Regions from separate parts of the Paenibacillus sp. FSL R5-0470 genome, predicted to be linked through region 1. Evidence: predicted binding sites of a transcription regulator. Region 1 holds the regulator's gene; the other holds the start of a gene.
The links. The regulator LexA, encoded in region 1, represses DNA repair genes until DNA is damaged. The targets are predictions, from matches to a motif close to CGAACATATGTTCG.
Positions count from the first base shown of each region.

Region 2: a site for LexA is predicted at 5,092-5,105, ahead of addB (helicase-exonuclease AddAB subunit AddB). Genes of this name have one in related genera too.

Region 1 covers NZ_CP150238.1:3,793,442-3,801,125, reverse strand. Annotated here, with positions in the region: gene MKY99_RS16660 (MBL fold metallo-hydrolase) at 1-472, shown strand, start outside; gene MKY99_RS16655 (hypothetical protein) at 597-1,175, opposite strand; gene MKY99_RS16650 (hypothetical protein) at 1,411-1,791, opposite strand; gene MKY99_RS16645 (L,D-transpeptidase) at 1,941-2,279, opposite strand; gene lexA (transcriptional repressor LexA) at 2,552-3,178, opposite strand; gene MKY99_RS16635 (LysM peptidoglycan-binding domain-containing protein) at 3,474-3,887, shown strand; gene MKY99_RS16630 (DUF896 domain-containing protein) at 3,997-4,206, shown strand; gene MKY99_RS16625 (hypothetical protein) at 4,256-4,783, shown strand; gene MKY99_RS16620 (HAD-IA family hydrolase) at 4,817-5,602, shown strand; gene MKY99_RS16615 (FixH family protein) at 5,851-6,282, shown strand; gene metH (methionine synthase) at 6,397-7,684, shown strand, end outside.
Region 2 covers NZ_CP150238.1:5,278,052-5,285,735, forward strand. Annotated here, with positions in the region: gene addA (helicase-exonuclease AddAB subunit AddA) at 1-1,446, opposite strand, end outside; gene addB (helicase-exonuclease AddAB subunit AddB) at 1,449-4,961, opposite strand; gene MKY99_RS23405 (MerR family transcriptional regulator) at 5,466-6,260, opposite strand; gene MKY99_RS23410 (DUF4097 family beta strand repeat-containing protein) at 6,510-7,184, shown strand; gene MKY99_RS23415 (class I SAM-dependent rRNA methyltransferase) at 7,542-7,684, opposite strand, start outside.

The sequences.
Region 1 (7,684 bases):
CCAGATCAGAAAAGATATGAGCCGAGATATTACTCTTCCTGTTCCTGAGACGTTTGATCCTAATACGTATACACCTTATCAAGGGAAACCAACAGCTCTATTGCGAGAGGGAGAAGTGCTTGATTTAGGCGGGCGTAGATTAGAAATTTACCACACGCCGGGTCATTCGCCAGGTCATATTAGCATCTTTGATCATACCAACGGGTATCTGTTTACAGGGGATTTGTTGTATGATGTTACGCCAATTTATGCTTTTTATCCCTCTACTAGTCCGGCAGATTTAGTGGCTTCTTTAGAAAAGATTGCGCAAATTCCAAATGTATCTCAAGTATTCGGCTCTCATAATACGTTGGGTCTAGATCCAGCTATTTTGCAAGAGGTTATGAAGGCAGTTCGTGAATTACGTGAACGGGATCTTGTTGCTCATGGTACGGGCATTCATCAATTTAACGGATTTAGTGTGCAATTTTAAAATGAATGTTGGATGCAGCGAAAACGGCCCCCCAAAAGGACCGTTTTTTTGTCTTTCCTTAAGGTTTTCAAAATTTCTAATTGGGAAAGGTAAAGTGAAGTAATAATAGGCGGAAGGGGGGCATTCATTCGGATACGATCGACCTGAAGAACGCATGTAATTGTTGGACTTGGGAGTAAGCTTCTTTGTACTGATTATCGGATTGTTGAATGGGTAGTAAGCCTGGCAAGAAGGAAATACTATACACAGGTATTTCATTGCTGTTCATGTATATTTTAAGCGTAAGTTCCTCGATAACATCAGCCTCTTCGTCACCGCTATTAACCACATTAATATCCGCACTTGAAGCAGTTGATTTGCTGTTTTGTTGTCGTTTAGATACTTTTGAAAGGGTTAGTGCGTTAACAACAATCTCTGATCCCATTATATTGTCGAACGAGTATAGCTTTGCTATTGCCTTTTTGCTTGTTTTCGGATTGCTGGTACCTATTGCTATTTTTTTATAAGGTTCATTAAGGGCGATCAAGTGCGATTGATTGGGCGGAATGAATGTTTTGGTGAATATAATATTAAAAGATGAGGTTGCGTTTAACAGCTTAGAAAGTTCAGAAGAAGTAGATAGTTTTTTTAATTCTATAATAACGGCACTTAGAATTAAGATTCCTCCTACAATGGCAAACATATACATCAAGAAAATCAGCATGTAATCACACCTCCAAAGATCTCAGTAGAGCAAGATTTATTGCTTATTGAAAGATATGCCTGAATTCTCTCTACTAGTATCTGTTAAGAGCGAAAATCGTGGGAATTTAGGAAACGACTACTGATTAGAAAAAGAGAAAGCACCCAGAGATCTGCCGATTTTGCGAGCTGAGTGCAAAATTGGGGCAACTGCTGGAGTGCTTTGTTGAGAGCTTTTTAAAATAAATATGTCAAAATCATAAGAAATTGAAGGCTGTGATTTGATCGGTATAAACAATTAGCTGTTTGTATTCGATCGGAGATTCATAGTGAGTATAGGGTCTTACAGAAACATCATTAAGGACTACAAAGTTATAGCTGAAATTTTTATCGGGATGTTCCGCACCTAAATAAGATATGTATTCATCTACAATGACATCATCCATTAGAGATTTTAAGTCAAAAACATCCTCTTTATTGGAGGTGGAAGGGGAGATGGTCCCTTGAATACTGCCGAATGAGGTGAGTAAATTTACTTTTTTTCCACTCGCTTGATCGTTATTTAACAATAAGCCAGAGAGTTTAACAAGTGCATCGACTTTAAAATCGACGAGGGTTCTAATTTTTGAGTTGTTCAAAACGAGACACTTCCTTTCAATTTGAAACCCTGTTAACATTATTCGACATATAACCACATAATTCCTATTAGGTCATCAAAAATACATAAATACAAACACGCCCCCTCCATTGAACCATGAGTGAGGCGTGTTTATCTATAGAGATAGATTTAATTCCTGATCGTTACTCGTGTTCCAATAGGAACAATCGCAGCTAGTGCTAACACATCTTTATTGTACATACGAATACAACCGTGGGATACTTCGTGCCCTATGGATGAGGGATCATTATTTCCATGTATCCCATAGTGAGGCTTAGATAGACCCATCCAAAAGACCCCAAATGGACCACCTGGATCGGGTTGTTTGTTAATGATTGTGAATTCACCGAGTGGTGATTGAGTTAACATTTTACCGATTCCGACTGGGAAGCCCCTGATCACAATGTCGTTATCAAGAAGATAAAGCATACGCTGCGTCAGATCAACTATAATCCGGTAATTTGGCATTGTGCAACACTCCTTTCTAATTAAGATATGAGGAGGATGCCTAAACGGTTATTCATTAAAAATGGTCATTTTAGCCTATGAGAACAAATGTTCTGTAATTGATGAATGGAGTTTGATAACAATAAAAAAGCTGTTCTGCATTTGCAGAACAGCTTTTTTTAAAAAATAAAAGAAAGTATATATTATACGATATACCCTATCCTTATACTTCTCGTAGAAACGGATACCGTCCTAAAGGACGGTATCCGTTTTCGCTTGGTAGGAGTGCATACTTAGTGGATATCTCGAAATAATCCGATAACTCTGCCGAGAATGGTCACGCGATTAAGGCGAAGAGGCTCGTACGCCGGATTCTCCGGCTGAAGACGTATATGATCACGTTCTTTATAAAAAGTCTTAACGGTTGCTTCATCTTCTTCGGTCATAGCTACAACGATATCTCCGTTATCAGCCGTTTGTTGTTGACGAACAATAACATAGTCGCCATTCATAATCCCAGCTTCGACCATACTGTCACCTTGAACCGATAACATAAATACTTTGTTATCTCCAACATAGTGAGTTGGAAGCGGGAAGTAGTCTTCAATATTCTCAGTAGCAGTGATAGGAACCCCGGCGGTAACCTTACCTACGACAGGAATGCGAGCGACGGTTTGCGCGAAATGATGGACATTCTCGGAATCCTCTTGGCCAAGCAATTCTATCGCACGAGGCTTCGTTGGATCTCGACGGATAAGTCCCTTCTTCTCTAGCCGATCTAAATGACCGTGAACTGTGGAGCTGGAAGCAAGACCAACAGCTTCTCCAATCTCCCGGACGGAAGGAGGATAACCCTTGCTGCGGACTTCGCTACGTATAAATTCCAGGATCGCCAGCTGGCGACTTGAAATCTTTGACATTGGAATCAACCCCATATAGTAATGTTTGGGAAAATTATAACATAGAACTACCGTTCGCACAAACATAAGTTCTAACTATTATAAATATTAATTCGAAAGAGTTAATAAATGGTAGTCTTGTATTGATTGCGTTTCCTTCATCTAAACGATAAGAGTGATTCTTTATATGAAGAATATGGTAAATAGTAACCTCTGAAAAAAAGAGAACAATTGTTCTAAAATAGTATTGAACAAAACACATGTTCGTGTTATTATAATTTCAAAAGTAAGAACAAGTGTTTGGAGGATGATATTCATGTTAAAATACAGTACATACCGCAGCATCTACGATAAAGCCCCAGTGGTTGAATCTTTAGGACATAATCCTATTACCCGTTATTCAGCTCAGATTAAAGAAATTACAGAGCTTTTGCTTGAAGGCTTGATGCGTTTGTTCCGAAGAGATTTTGTTATTAAACTGACATTGATCATTGTGCTCGTACTATCAGGACTTACAGTAGTAGGTAATGTATTTGCAGGATCTACTACTTTAATGAAGGATGAGAAGCGCGTAGTGGTTGAACGTGGAGATACACTTTGGAGTATTGCTCTTGAGAATAAACCTTCTGATATGAAAACGGCTGTATATATAGAAGGAATTAAAAAATCCAATGGCATTAAAGGTAGTCAGATTAATGCTGGAGATATTCTCACTTTACCTATTTATTAATATTCTAAGAACATAATAAGAGGACATGAAGAGCTTGCAGGGAGTAAACCTTGACAAGCTCTTTTTCTCATGGCAGAGTTAGAATTAATTTATAAGGGGAGGGAAAGTTTTGAATATTGATGAGTTGGTCGCGCGTATTAACGAATTGGCACGCAAACAGAAGAGCGTAGGCCTTAATCAAGAGGAAACGGCGGAACGCGCCAAGCTTCGTGAAATTTATTTGGGGAATATTCGCAATAACTTCCGAGCACAATTGAATACGATTGAATTGGTCGATAATGATGAGCATGAACAAGGTAACAAGGGGCGTAAGCATTAACACCCTGTTCCTTTTCATAGATATTACTGGATGACTAGGGGGAACGCATATGGCCCGTTCTTGGGAAAGAATGGTTCAACGCAACACGCAGCAAATTAATAAGCAAAGAAAGAAACAGGGGAAGGAAACGATTTACGCATCTAAATCTAAATCTCCTGGTAAGAACAGCGAAACCTTTAAAGGCCGTAACATTGCATTTCCAGTAGTGTTATTAGTGCTTGGTACTATGTTTTGGATGATTGGTTCAGTGGACCAAGCCAAAGGTAATGGTATGCTTATGAACTGGCTAGGAGTCGTTTTGTACTACTTACTAGCGGCACTTCTGTTCTTCCGACGTCCGTACTTGAAGGTAGAGAATGCTAGACTATCTACTATAAAATTCAACCGCGAACGTTATCTGCCAGCTTCTGATATTGAGAAAATCATCCTTTCGCGTGGAGCTGTTGTAATTAAGCATAAAGGCAAACGCACGAAATGGATTTTTACCAGACTTATGAATCGTTATGATACCAATGCAATGGGGACTCGACTGGAAGCATTCGCAAAAGCTCACCAGATTGAAGTAGTTCACGAATAGAAATTAACCAGCCATGGGAGAGGGAGACCTGTAATGCCAATTTCCGCCGTACTATTTGACCTTGATGATACACTGCTCTGGGATGATCGGAGCGTTAATGAAGCATTTCGTTCTGCATGTGAAGCCGCTGGGGATACGATTGATCCACAAGAACTGGAACTTGCGGTGCGTAAAGAAGCCATTGGACTATATGAATCCTACGAAACGAACCCGTTTACAAAGATGATTGGGATTAATCCGTTTGAAGCACTTTGGGGGAACTTTACTGCAGGTGAACAGCCGGAATTCCGTCAATTGGAGCAGCTTGCACCGGGATATCGTAAAGAGGCATGGCGTCGTGGTCTTGCAGCACTTGGTGTAGAGGACGAAGCTCTTGCTGAGACATTAGCTGCCAAATTCGCAGTAGAGCGTAGAAATCGACCTTACATCTATGAAGAAACGATTCAGGTGCTTGAAGAACTGAAGGGAAAAGTGAAGCTATTGCTTCTGACTAATGGATGCCCTGCATTGCAACAAGAGAAACTAGATGGCGTACCTGAAATCGTTCCTTTCTTTGATCACATCGTGATTTCTGGAAGCTTCGGAAAAGGAAAGCCGGATAAGGAAATTTTTCTGCATGCCCTAGAACTTTTAGATATTGCACCTGAGCAAGGAGTTATGGTCGGAGATAAGCTTACAACGGATATTCGTGGTGGGCTGGCAACAGGTTTGACTACAGTTTGGATTAATAGAAAAGGCAAACAGCCAGATCCGGAAATTCAGCCGGATTATGAAATCAAACATCTTGGAGAGCTTCTTTCATTAGTCCAATCTTTATAAAATTTCATTCATTTAAGCTTTAAGAAGGCAGTGAGTTCCTAGGTATCTAGGCGACTTGCTGTCTTTTTTATATCTACATCATATTTAATATGATAGATGAGAATTATTAGTATATGATTTAAGTCACAAGAGTTTAACTGAATTGATGCGAAATACTGAAAAACCAATAATAATGTGTATAATAGATGGAGAATGTATAACATGAATTGGTAGATTCTTAGTAATCAATTCGACTGGGAGGAATCTAAATGAAGATTTCAAGAACAATAGTTCCTTTATTATTAGGTGCAACACTTTTAGTATTGGGAGGATGTTCATCAGACCAAACTAAACATTCTGGCGTACATAATATGAATATGAACATGGACATGTCTATGGAACCTATCAAGGTCGAGTTACATTGGAATCCTGAAGAGGTTGTTGTAAATCAGAAGGTGACCTTTGAAGCAGTGGTGACGCAAGACAACTTGGCAGTAGATGATGCGAAAGAGGTTCTGTTCGAAATTGTGAGTAAAGATGATAGTGAACAGAAAATTGAATTTAAAGGGAAGCTAGTCAGTGATGGAATCTATCAAGCAGAGGGAACACTAACGAAAGAAGGACAATATATCGTTACATCACACGTAACTGCTAGAACTCAGCATTCTATGCCTAATAAAGAACTCTCTGTAAAACCATAATTAAAAGAATTGCAATTCCTATGATTACAGATAATGCAGAGTGGAAAGGAAGGCTTTTCGAAATTCCTTTATTCTGCTAAACTTACTCTAATGTTTTACTGGGGGGACTATACGTTGGCTAAATATACACTTGAGGAAAGCTTACAACAAAGAATATTAATTCTAGATGGTGCAATGGGCACAATGATCCAACAGGTGCCTCTGACAGGTGAGGATTTTGGTGGGGAAGAATTGGACGGCTGTAATGAAATGCTAGTATTAACTCGTCCAGAAGTAATTCAGACGATTCATGAGCAGTATCTTGAAGCAGGTGCTGATCTCATTGAAACGAATACATTTGGTGCAACGTCTGTTGTACTTGCTGAATATGATATTCCGCAGCGGGCTCGAGAAATTAATCTGGTTGCAGCAAAGCTAGCCCGTAATGCCGTTGATAAATATGATACACCAGATCGTCCCCGCTATGTTGTAGGTGCGATGGGTCCTACAACAAAGACACTCTCTGTTACGGGAGGCGTGACTTTCCAAGAGCTCGTTGATAGCTACGAGGAACAGGCAGTGGCATTGATTGATGGTCAAGTAGATGCGTTATTGCTAGAGACCTCTCAGGATACGCTGAACGTGAAAGCTGGAAGTATAGGTATTCGAAATGCATTTGAGAAGACGGGTATCAAATTGCCAGTGATGATTTCGGGAACAATAGAGCCGATGGGTACCACACTTGCTGGTCAGAACATTGAAGCATTCTATATTTCTTTAGAACATCTGAAGCCTATCTCAATAGGTCTGAACTGTGCGACGGGTCCAGAGTTCATGCGTGATCATATTCGTTCACTTTCTGCAATCTCTTCAGCGGCTGTGAGTTGTTATCCGAACGCTGGGCTGCCAGATGAGAATGGGCATTATCATGAATCTCCTGATTCTCTTGCGCGTAAAATTGCTGCGTTTGCAGAAAAGGGATGGCTTAACATTGCGGGAGGTTGTTGCGGAACGACACCGGAACATATCCGTGCTATGTCGGAGGCACTTTCACAATTCCCTCCACGTCCGCTTGCAGGAAATCATCCACCGGCACTTTCTGGGATTGAACCTATATATATTGAGAACGACAACCGTCCATACATGGTTGGTGAACGTACGAATGTATTAGGGTCGCGTAAGTTTAAACGTCTTATCGTCGAAGGTAAATATGAGGAAGCCTCAGAAATTGCCCGTGCACAGGTGAAGAGTGGTGCTCAAGTTATCGACGTCTGCGTGCAAGATCCGGACCGTGATGAGATTGAAGATATTAAGCTGTTTCTAGAATTAGTTGTAAAAAAGGTTAAAGTTCCTTTGATGATCGATACTACCGATCCGAAGGTTATTGACCTGGCGTTACAGTACTGTCAAGGTAAGGCGATAA
Region 2 (7,684 bases), 1.5 Mb from region 1:
AACTGTATTGCTGCCACCTCCGGCATTCTTAGAGCCAAAGCTACGGTATTTATCCAGGAACAGCCCCGGCTCTGCCAGACGGAACCGATAAATACTTTGCTTCATATCTCCGACCATAAATCGGTTACCAGGTGTTTCGCGGGAGATAAGCCGCACAATCTCTTCTTGCACACTATTCGTATCCTGATATTCATCTAACAGAACCTCATCGAATTGAGCACGGTACTCCATCGCTGCATCAGAAGGCAGGGAATGGCCTGGTAGAGAATCAGGATGGCGCAAAATTTGCAGACAATAATGCTCCAAATCACTAAAGTCAACGAGACCCCGTCCTGCTTTTTCGATTCGATAACGTTCACCGAACGCTATCACCGTCTCAGCAAGCTCTGCCATAAGAGGAGCCGCCTCGTTCAGTTCTCTCAAAAAAACATCTGCAGGACGGCCAAACAATGCCTTCTGAAGATCTAAAATACTCTTCTTCACACTATCGCGCAGTTCTTTAACCATTTCCTGCAGTCCAGGATCTGTCGAATCCTTCTTACAAGCTTTCAATTTTCCAAAGTATACTTCCATGAAAATATCATATAATTCTGCCCATGGCCGTTCATTCACAGCCTCCTGCAATGCATTTACCATCTCAAGGTCAGTCGTCAAATTCTCGGCATAAGGCGCCGGACCACCCGGCTGTAGCGCGATCTCCCGGCCTTGGATAAGCTGACTGGCTGCACCCGCAAGGGTCAGCTTCGCTTCTTCAAGAATACTTAGCACCCAAGGAGTTCCACCTAAGCTATCTGTGTCTGGTAATGAGAAATCAGCTGCGGTATCACGAAGCCACTGCTCTGGCCAAGGATGGCTGCGGGCATAATCATGCAGTCGCTGTATGAGCGCATGTACCGCATCATCGCTTCGTTCACCACTGAACCAGTCAGCAAGCTGTACAAATACACTATCCGCGCCATCTTCACCTACTTCACCGTATTTTTCCTCCAGCAGCTCTTGAAGCAGCTCCTGCCGCATCATCTCTGCTTCATGTTCGTTCAGGATACGGAAACCAGGATCTATAGGAATAATCTGATAGTAACGCCGGATCACTTCCAGACAGAAGGAGTGTAGTGTTGTAATCGAGGCTTTCCCGAGCAACGACAGCTGACGGCGTAAATGGTCATTCTCTCCATTCTCCTCAAGCTCCCGATCTAGTGCTTCCCTAATCCGCTGGCGCATCTCGGCAGCAGCAGCTTTGGTAAACGTAGCTACTAGCAATCTATCTACGCTAAAGACATTCTCTTCCTTGCTGATTTTGCGAATAATCCGTTCTACAAGTACCGCTGTCTTACCGGAACCTGCCGCCGCGGCAACGAGAATATCATCACCGCTCTCAGCGATGGCGCGCCACTGGTCATCACTCCATATGCTTCCTTCCGGTTTCGCTTCTATTTCAGACTTCATACTCACGGTGTAGTTCCTCCTTTGCGGGACAGCAGATCCCAAATAACGTCCTTCCCTGGCTTACCCAGATTGTTGTAGCCATTGCCTTCCACGGCTTCATCGAACTGGCAGACGGGTCTAAAGGAACAGAATGTGCAGGCTGTCTCTTGCCCAATCCGGTATGGCTCAATCGCCACATCACCTTCCGTAATGCGTGTCCCGATATCCGAGATCGTTCCCCGAACGGATGATAATAAGTATCCCCATTGCTCTGGTGTAGCTACAGAAGCACTACTATAAAAACTGCCATCAGCTTTTACTGCTACAGGCACGATAGAAGAATACCCTTTGTCTAAAGTCGTATCCATCAGGGATACTACCTCGCGGTCTGCTGTAAGCAGTCCTTTCATCTTGAAGCGTTTCAGCAATTCTTGTTCTGCCTGTTCCTTGTTCATCCCGTTAGATGAGGTTAACAGTGGGTCATGTACGTGGAAATACAGTGTCCCTGCTGGAAGCGCCGGTTGCCCGAGCCATTGCTCCGAGTACGTAAGCAGCACATCCAGATAGGTCAGCATCTGTAGCGATAATCCATAGTACACCTCGTGCAGCTTGAGGTCTTTTTGACTCGATTTATAGTCAATCACCCGCAGAAGAATTCCATTCTCTCCTCGGGCCATGTCTACACGGTCAATCCGTCCAACAACCTCCATCACACAGCCATTCGGCAGCGTAATTCTTAAAGGAGGCAACTCCTTATCCGGTCCAAAATCCAGCTCCAGCCCTACCGGCTCAAAGCTGCCTCGGCGGGCATGCTCGCCCAGAATTACAGAAGCACGTCCAACAATATTTTTCAGCTTGCGTGAGATGTATCCGTAACGTTTAGAGCTCATCAGAATTTCACCCTGCAGCATCGGCGATAAACGTTCTACCGTCTCACTTGCCTCACGCCGACATTCCTCTGGAGACAAGCTTCCCCAGCCGCGGCCTTCTTCTTTCAGTCTTACCGCCATGTCACTTAACGCAGCATGGAACAGTTGTCCAATATCAGGTGCTTGCAGCTTATATAGCTGGCGTTCCTTCAGTCTAAGTCCGTAAGATGCAAAATGGGAGAAGGAACAAGCAACAAACTTCTCCATCCGGGACACACTGCCTCGCAGTGTCGATCCACCGTACAATCTAAGGCTTGTTCCACGTTTTAGCTTCGTTCCCACGTTACGGTAGAACAATGAACTGAGCAGACGTTTCAATTCGAGACTACGAATATCATCAGCAGCGAACCAGTTATACACATCCCACCATAATTCAGGTATCTCCGTCCCCTGGCGCCACTGGCGTAGCTGCATAATCAATGCACGAAGACTCTGTTCTGGATGACCAATGTAACCGAGGTGAATGGAATCTCTGACTTCTTCTAGTAGTCCTGCAGGTGGAAGTGCTGCCAAGCTGTGCTCATGAACACTTGGGAACATTCTATGCAAATGACGGATTACCTCAGAGGGAAGAAGCGCCTTGCCCTCATCATCAGCAGTGGCGTAGCTAATCCAGAGCTTTCGACTTCCTGTCGTTAGCGCATTATAGATCAAAAACCGCTCGTCCAGCAGCTTACGAGAAGCACCAGGAGCAAGCTCCATACCGGCGTTCTCAAGCACAGAGCGTTCGCCTTCCGAGAGAATTCCATCCTCCTTAAACTGCGCAGGCACAACACCTTCATTAAATCCAAGCAAAAAAGCGTATTTAACTCCCGTTGGTCGAGTCCGATCCATGTTACCAACCAGTACTTGATCGAGCGCGGGAGGAACAAGTCCCATCTTAAGCTCAGCAAGTCCTGTCTCTAGGACTCCGGTGAACACATCAAATTCAAGTCTCTCGTTGCCCATCATCTCGACGATCTGATCTAGCAGATCAAGCACTGCACCCCAAAGCTGACTATGTTCTCTAGCCTTCTCGGGTTGCCCCTTCTCCATAGCACCGACACTAAGTTTCTCCAGCTTTCGGGCAACATCCGTTTCATCAAGCAGCCTGTACACTGCGGTACATAGTTCAAGGCCGCTTCTACTCTTCTGTATCCGTTTCTCAAAAGCAAATAGAGGTCCCGTTATACTAGCACGGCATCGCTCCATTGTAGCAAGCAGTTCTTCATCCATCTGTCTGCCGCCTTCCAGCGACAAGCTAGGAATCCCTTTCCATGAACGGCCATCCGTCCAGCGATACCCTTGAATCCCACAAGCCAGCACATAATTCTCTAAGGCGTCCATATCCTCACGCGTAATACTACCGTCCAGCGGTAGCAAAAGCTCTGTCTTTACACAGCGGAATACATCCTCGAAGCGCCAGCGTCGACGCACCACATCCAATGCGGAGCGTACAAACTCTACCAATGGATGGTGCAGCTCATTTACCTTCTGGTCCAGAAAAAAAGGTACTCCGTAATCTTGGAACAACGGTTTAATCAGTTGCTCGTAATCTCCAATATTACGCATCAATACGGCCATTTCACCATATTTTGCACCTTCATCTCGCGCCAGTCTGATCATTTCACGCAGTGCTCCCTCAACCTCTGCTCTGTGAGAAACTGCTGCGCCTATAGATATCGCTTCATTTGCCAGTTCATCTGCACCCATCCAGACCTTTCGGCGGTCATATCCCCTTTCGAGATGAGCAAGAACAGGACTTTCTTCAAAACGCGGAAGAACCGCTGGCTCCAGAAGCTCGTCCCACACATCAATGCCCAGCTCTTCAGCTATTCCACGCAGTTTAATGTAAGTAACCGCAGTTGGGTGAAACAATTCAAGCTCATTCAACTGATCTCCATAGGGATACGAACGATCAAGTGTAAGGGACACGGTCAGCTTCGATGCTTGCTGCATCAATTCTCGAAGCACTACGAATTCCTGCGGGGTAAAGCCGTGGAACCCATCTACCCAAATCTCCGCCCCGCGAATGTAAGAGGAATCAGGAATATGCTCAGCTAGTTCCGCTAAACGATCCTCTTCGTCGATATAGAGGCGTGACATTTCCTTCTCTAAATCGCTGAATACCAGCTGTAAATCATCCAGCTTGCCTTCAAGAATAGGACTTCTTGCAATAGCGCCTCGCATTGCGGATAACTGCTCCTCTAAATCAGAGGAAGCCAAGCAGCAACGCTTCATCTCCGTATGCAGTTGATTCAACCGTTCCACAAAACCCGGTCTGTCGGCAGAGGCACCGAACAATTTCAGTTCCTCTTTACGGCGACTTATGATTTTGTAAATCAACATCTTTTTACCTTCTTCACTGATCGGCAGACTAGCGCTGCCTCCAGTTTCCTGTTTCACTCGATAGGCAAGCCGAGAAAAGCTCAGTGTCTGCGCCCGAATGCTTCCCTTCACATTCCCTACGGTCAAAAGCCCCCGTTCTGCTCCAAAGGAACCTTGTTCCGGTACAAGAATAATGATCGGCGCGCCAAGAGGCTCCTTCTCTAATGAAGAAGAAATAGACTCCCATATTTTTGTTGTCTTGCCACTACCAGAGCGGCCTAGTAAAAAGGTTACCGTCATAAATGATAGACTCCTTCCGTAGCGGAGAAAATGTATATGAAACAAGGTGAAATACTCACCGTTTGATAATGTTCAAATGAAAAAGTTCAGTCGTTCCTCGTCCCCTCAGTATAACATAGCTGCACAAATCAGAACATGCGTTTGCTAGTATTTTCTAATGATTTACAATAAAAAAGCTACGAAGTAAACAGCAACTAACGTATTTTGGTGACTTGCTGTTTAGTATTTCTAGTTTGTTAATACCTGGTGCGCAACGTTCGATGCTTTCTGTTTGGAGCGTTGAGTTAGGGTTCGAGATTCGGGTTCACTTATAGCGTTAATCTGCCAGTTAGCTTAATAGATAACATTGAACTATAGTTAAATATTTATCTAATCGATGAAGTATAACGTTCTTGTCCTAAGTCAGGGGCAAGAAACATGATTCCTTAATCAAAAAAAAGCCGCTAAAATAGCGACTTTCAATCAACATTTTTCTTTTCCTAAACCTTTTCCTTTGTATTTAATCTAACATGAGTGTTTCTTAATGAACAGTTGTATCTGATAATCCCACTGCAATATTCCAGTCACAATAATGTTATGAAGAACAAAATCTGGACACACATCGTATTCCGTCTTTGCCCTTTCAAGTAAATTTTGTAATACAGCATTCTTATTCTCTTCGGTACAAATTGCACACAGATAGTCCCCTTCTGGTAGCACAGTCAGCCCCTCTAAAGATGGATATTTCAAGCAAACAGCAAATAATCGTGTTATTCCTTCAGTCGTGAACATTCCTGCCATATCTTCAAACAGAAATTGTGAATGCAGAGACGTTTCAATTTGTTGATAGAAATGTCTGTGATAGTCCCATAAATTCTTAAGTGTGGGGCTTTCCATTTTATTCGAAAGCATAATTACCCTTTCCTCTATGTGTCTGACAAAGTAATTTTCACTTTGACTATAGCCGTCGTGGAACTTATTTTCATAATGTAGATAGGCACGTTTAATTTTCGATTTTGCATACTGCAGTCGAGCAATTTTATCGTCTGCTCTTTTTTCTGCTTGTTTTAGAAATGCAATTACTTTAGAGAGATCATTCTGCTGCAAAATATCTTTAATATCCATTAAAGTAAGATCCATTGCTTTGAGCAGTTCAATGGTTTGCAGCTTTACGAGCTCCTGCTCGGAATAATATCGATATCCCGACATTTCATCTTTATGGCATGGCTTGACTAATCCAATACGATCATAGTGCCGCAAGGTCTCAGTGGTCATCTCTACGATCTCTGCTGCTTGCTTAATTGTAAAATAGTTGTTCATATCTACCCTCTTGACCTTTTTGTAACACAAAAGTTTATGATGATTAAAACATATGCGACTGATAAACGCAACGAAATACAAAATGAATTTATTACCAGAGAAGAAGGCAAATATGAAGAACTAAATCATGTATCAAAGGATTATCCTTTGTTGCATATCGGAATTTGTCTGCATAGCAGCTTAAGATTGGCATTCGTAGGACTGGCAATATTTTAAAAGAAAAGTGATTTAACGAAGGAGCGTTTTATAATGAAAAGTACTGCAAAAAAATTACTAACTACTACAGGCATATTGGTGACACTATTGATATCATTAGCAGGATGTTCCTCCGACTCCACTTCCATGGAGGAAAAAAATTACACCATACCTGCCCAAAAGATTGATACCTTAACAATTGATGTAAAGGACAAAAAAATAAATATCCTCCAATCTAAAGATGAACAAATTCATATTGTTTACTATGAAAGTGAGAAAGATTTTTACAAGATTGATCTATCTGACGATAAAGAACTGTCAATGGTAAGTGACAGTAATAAGGAATGGAACGACTATATCGGAGGAAAAGGCTCGCAAGTAACCAGAACTATTCAGGTATCGATACCTGATGCAACTTTAAAAAATTTGACTTTAAAAACATCAAATGAAAGTATTGTATTACCAACAATCGTGTTTTTAGGGACAGTGGAAGTAAACATAAATAACGGAAATATCCAACTGGACAAATTGAATGTAGGGACGGCTATAACCCTTGAAACAAAAAACGGAAATATTAGCGGTTCAATTTCAGGGTCATATGATGATTTCGCGATCTTAAGCAAGGTAAAAAAAGGAGAAAGCAATTTGCCTGCCAATAAAGAGAATGGTTCGAAAAAATTATCTGCTTATACAAATAACGGCGATATTACCTTACAATTTTCTGAGTAGCCAGTAGTTAAATATTGGATCGTATGAAGTCAGATACAATATTGAAAGGGATAACCCCTGTTTCACTTTTGAAACTTCTGGTCCTACCTCTTCGACTATTCTACCGGCCTATAACCGATAAAATATCCGTCTTGTAATGGAAAACAGCGGCTTATACTTTCTGGATTACATTCGGACTCAGGAGTCGCTATTCATGAATTTCGTGCTGTTTTGGCAACTTATCGGACTAAGCGGACATACCTTGTTAATCCCGAATCCTACTCTTCTTAGAACACAGCAAAAAATCCGTAAAAAGAGGCCTCGATCGAAGACTCCTTTTACGGATTAAAATCCATTGCCTATATATGAACAGCCAGCTTATTTCTTACTCCGCACTTCAAAAATCGCAAACTTCAGATAGTGTCCTTCGTTAACGCCTAGAATCTGCGGATGGTCTTTGCCTGCGGCACGCCATTCCACAAGTCTCAATACTTTACCTGCATCTTTAGCTGCGTCAGCAA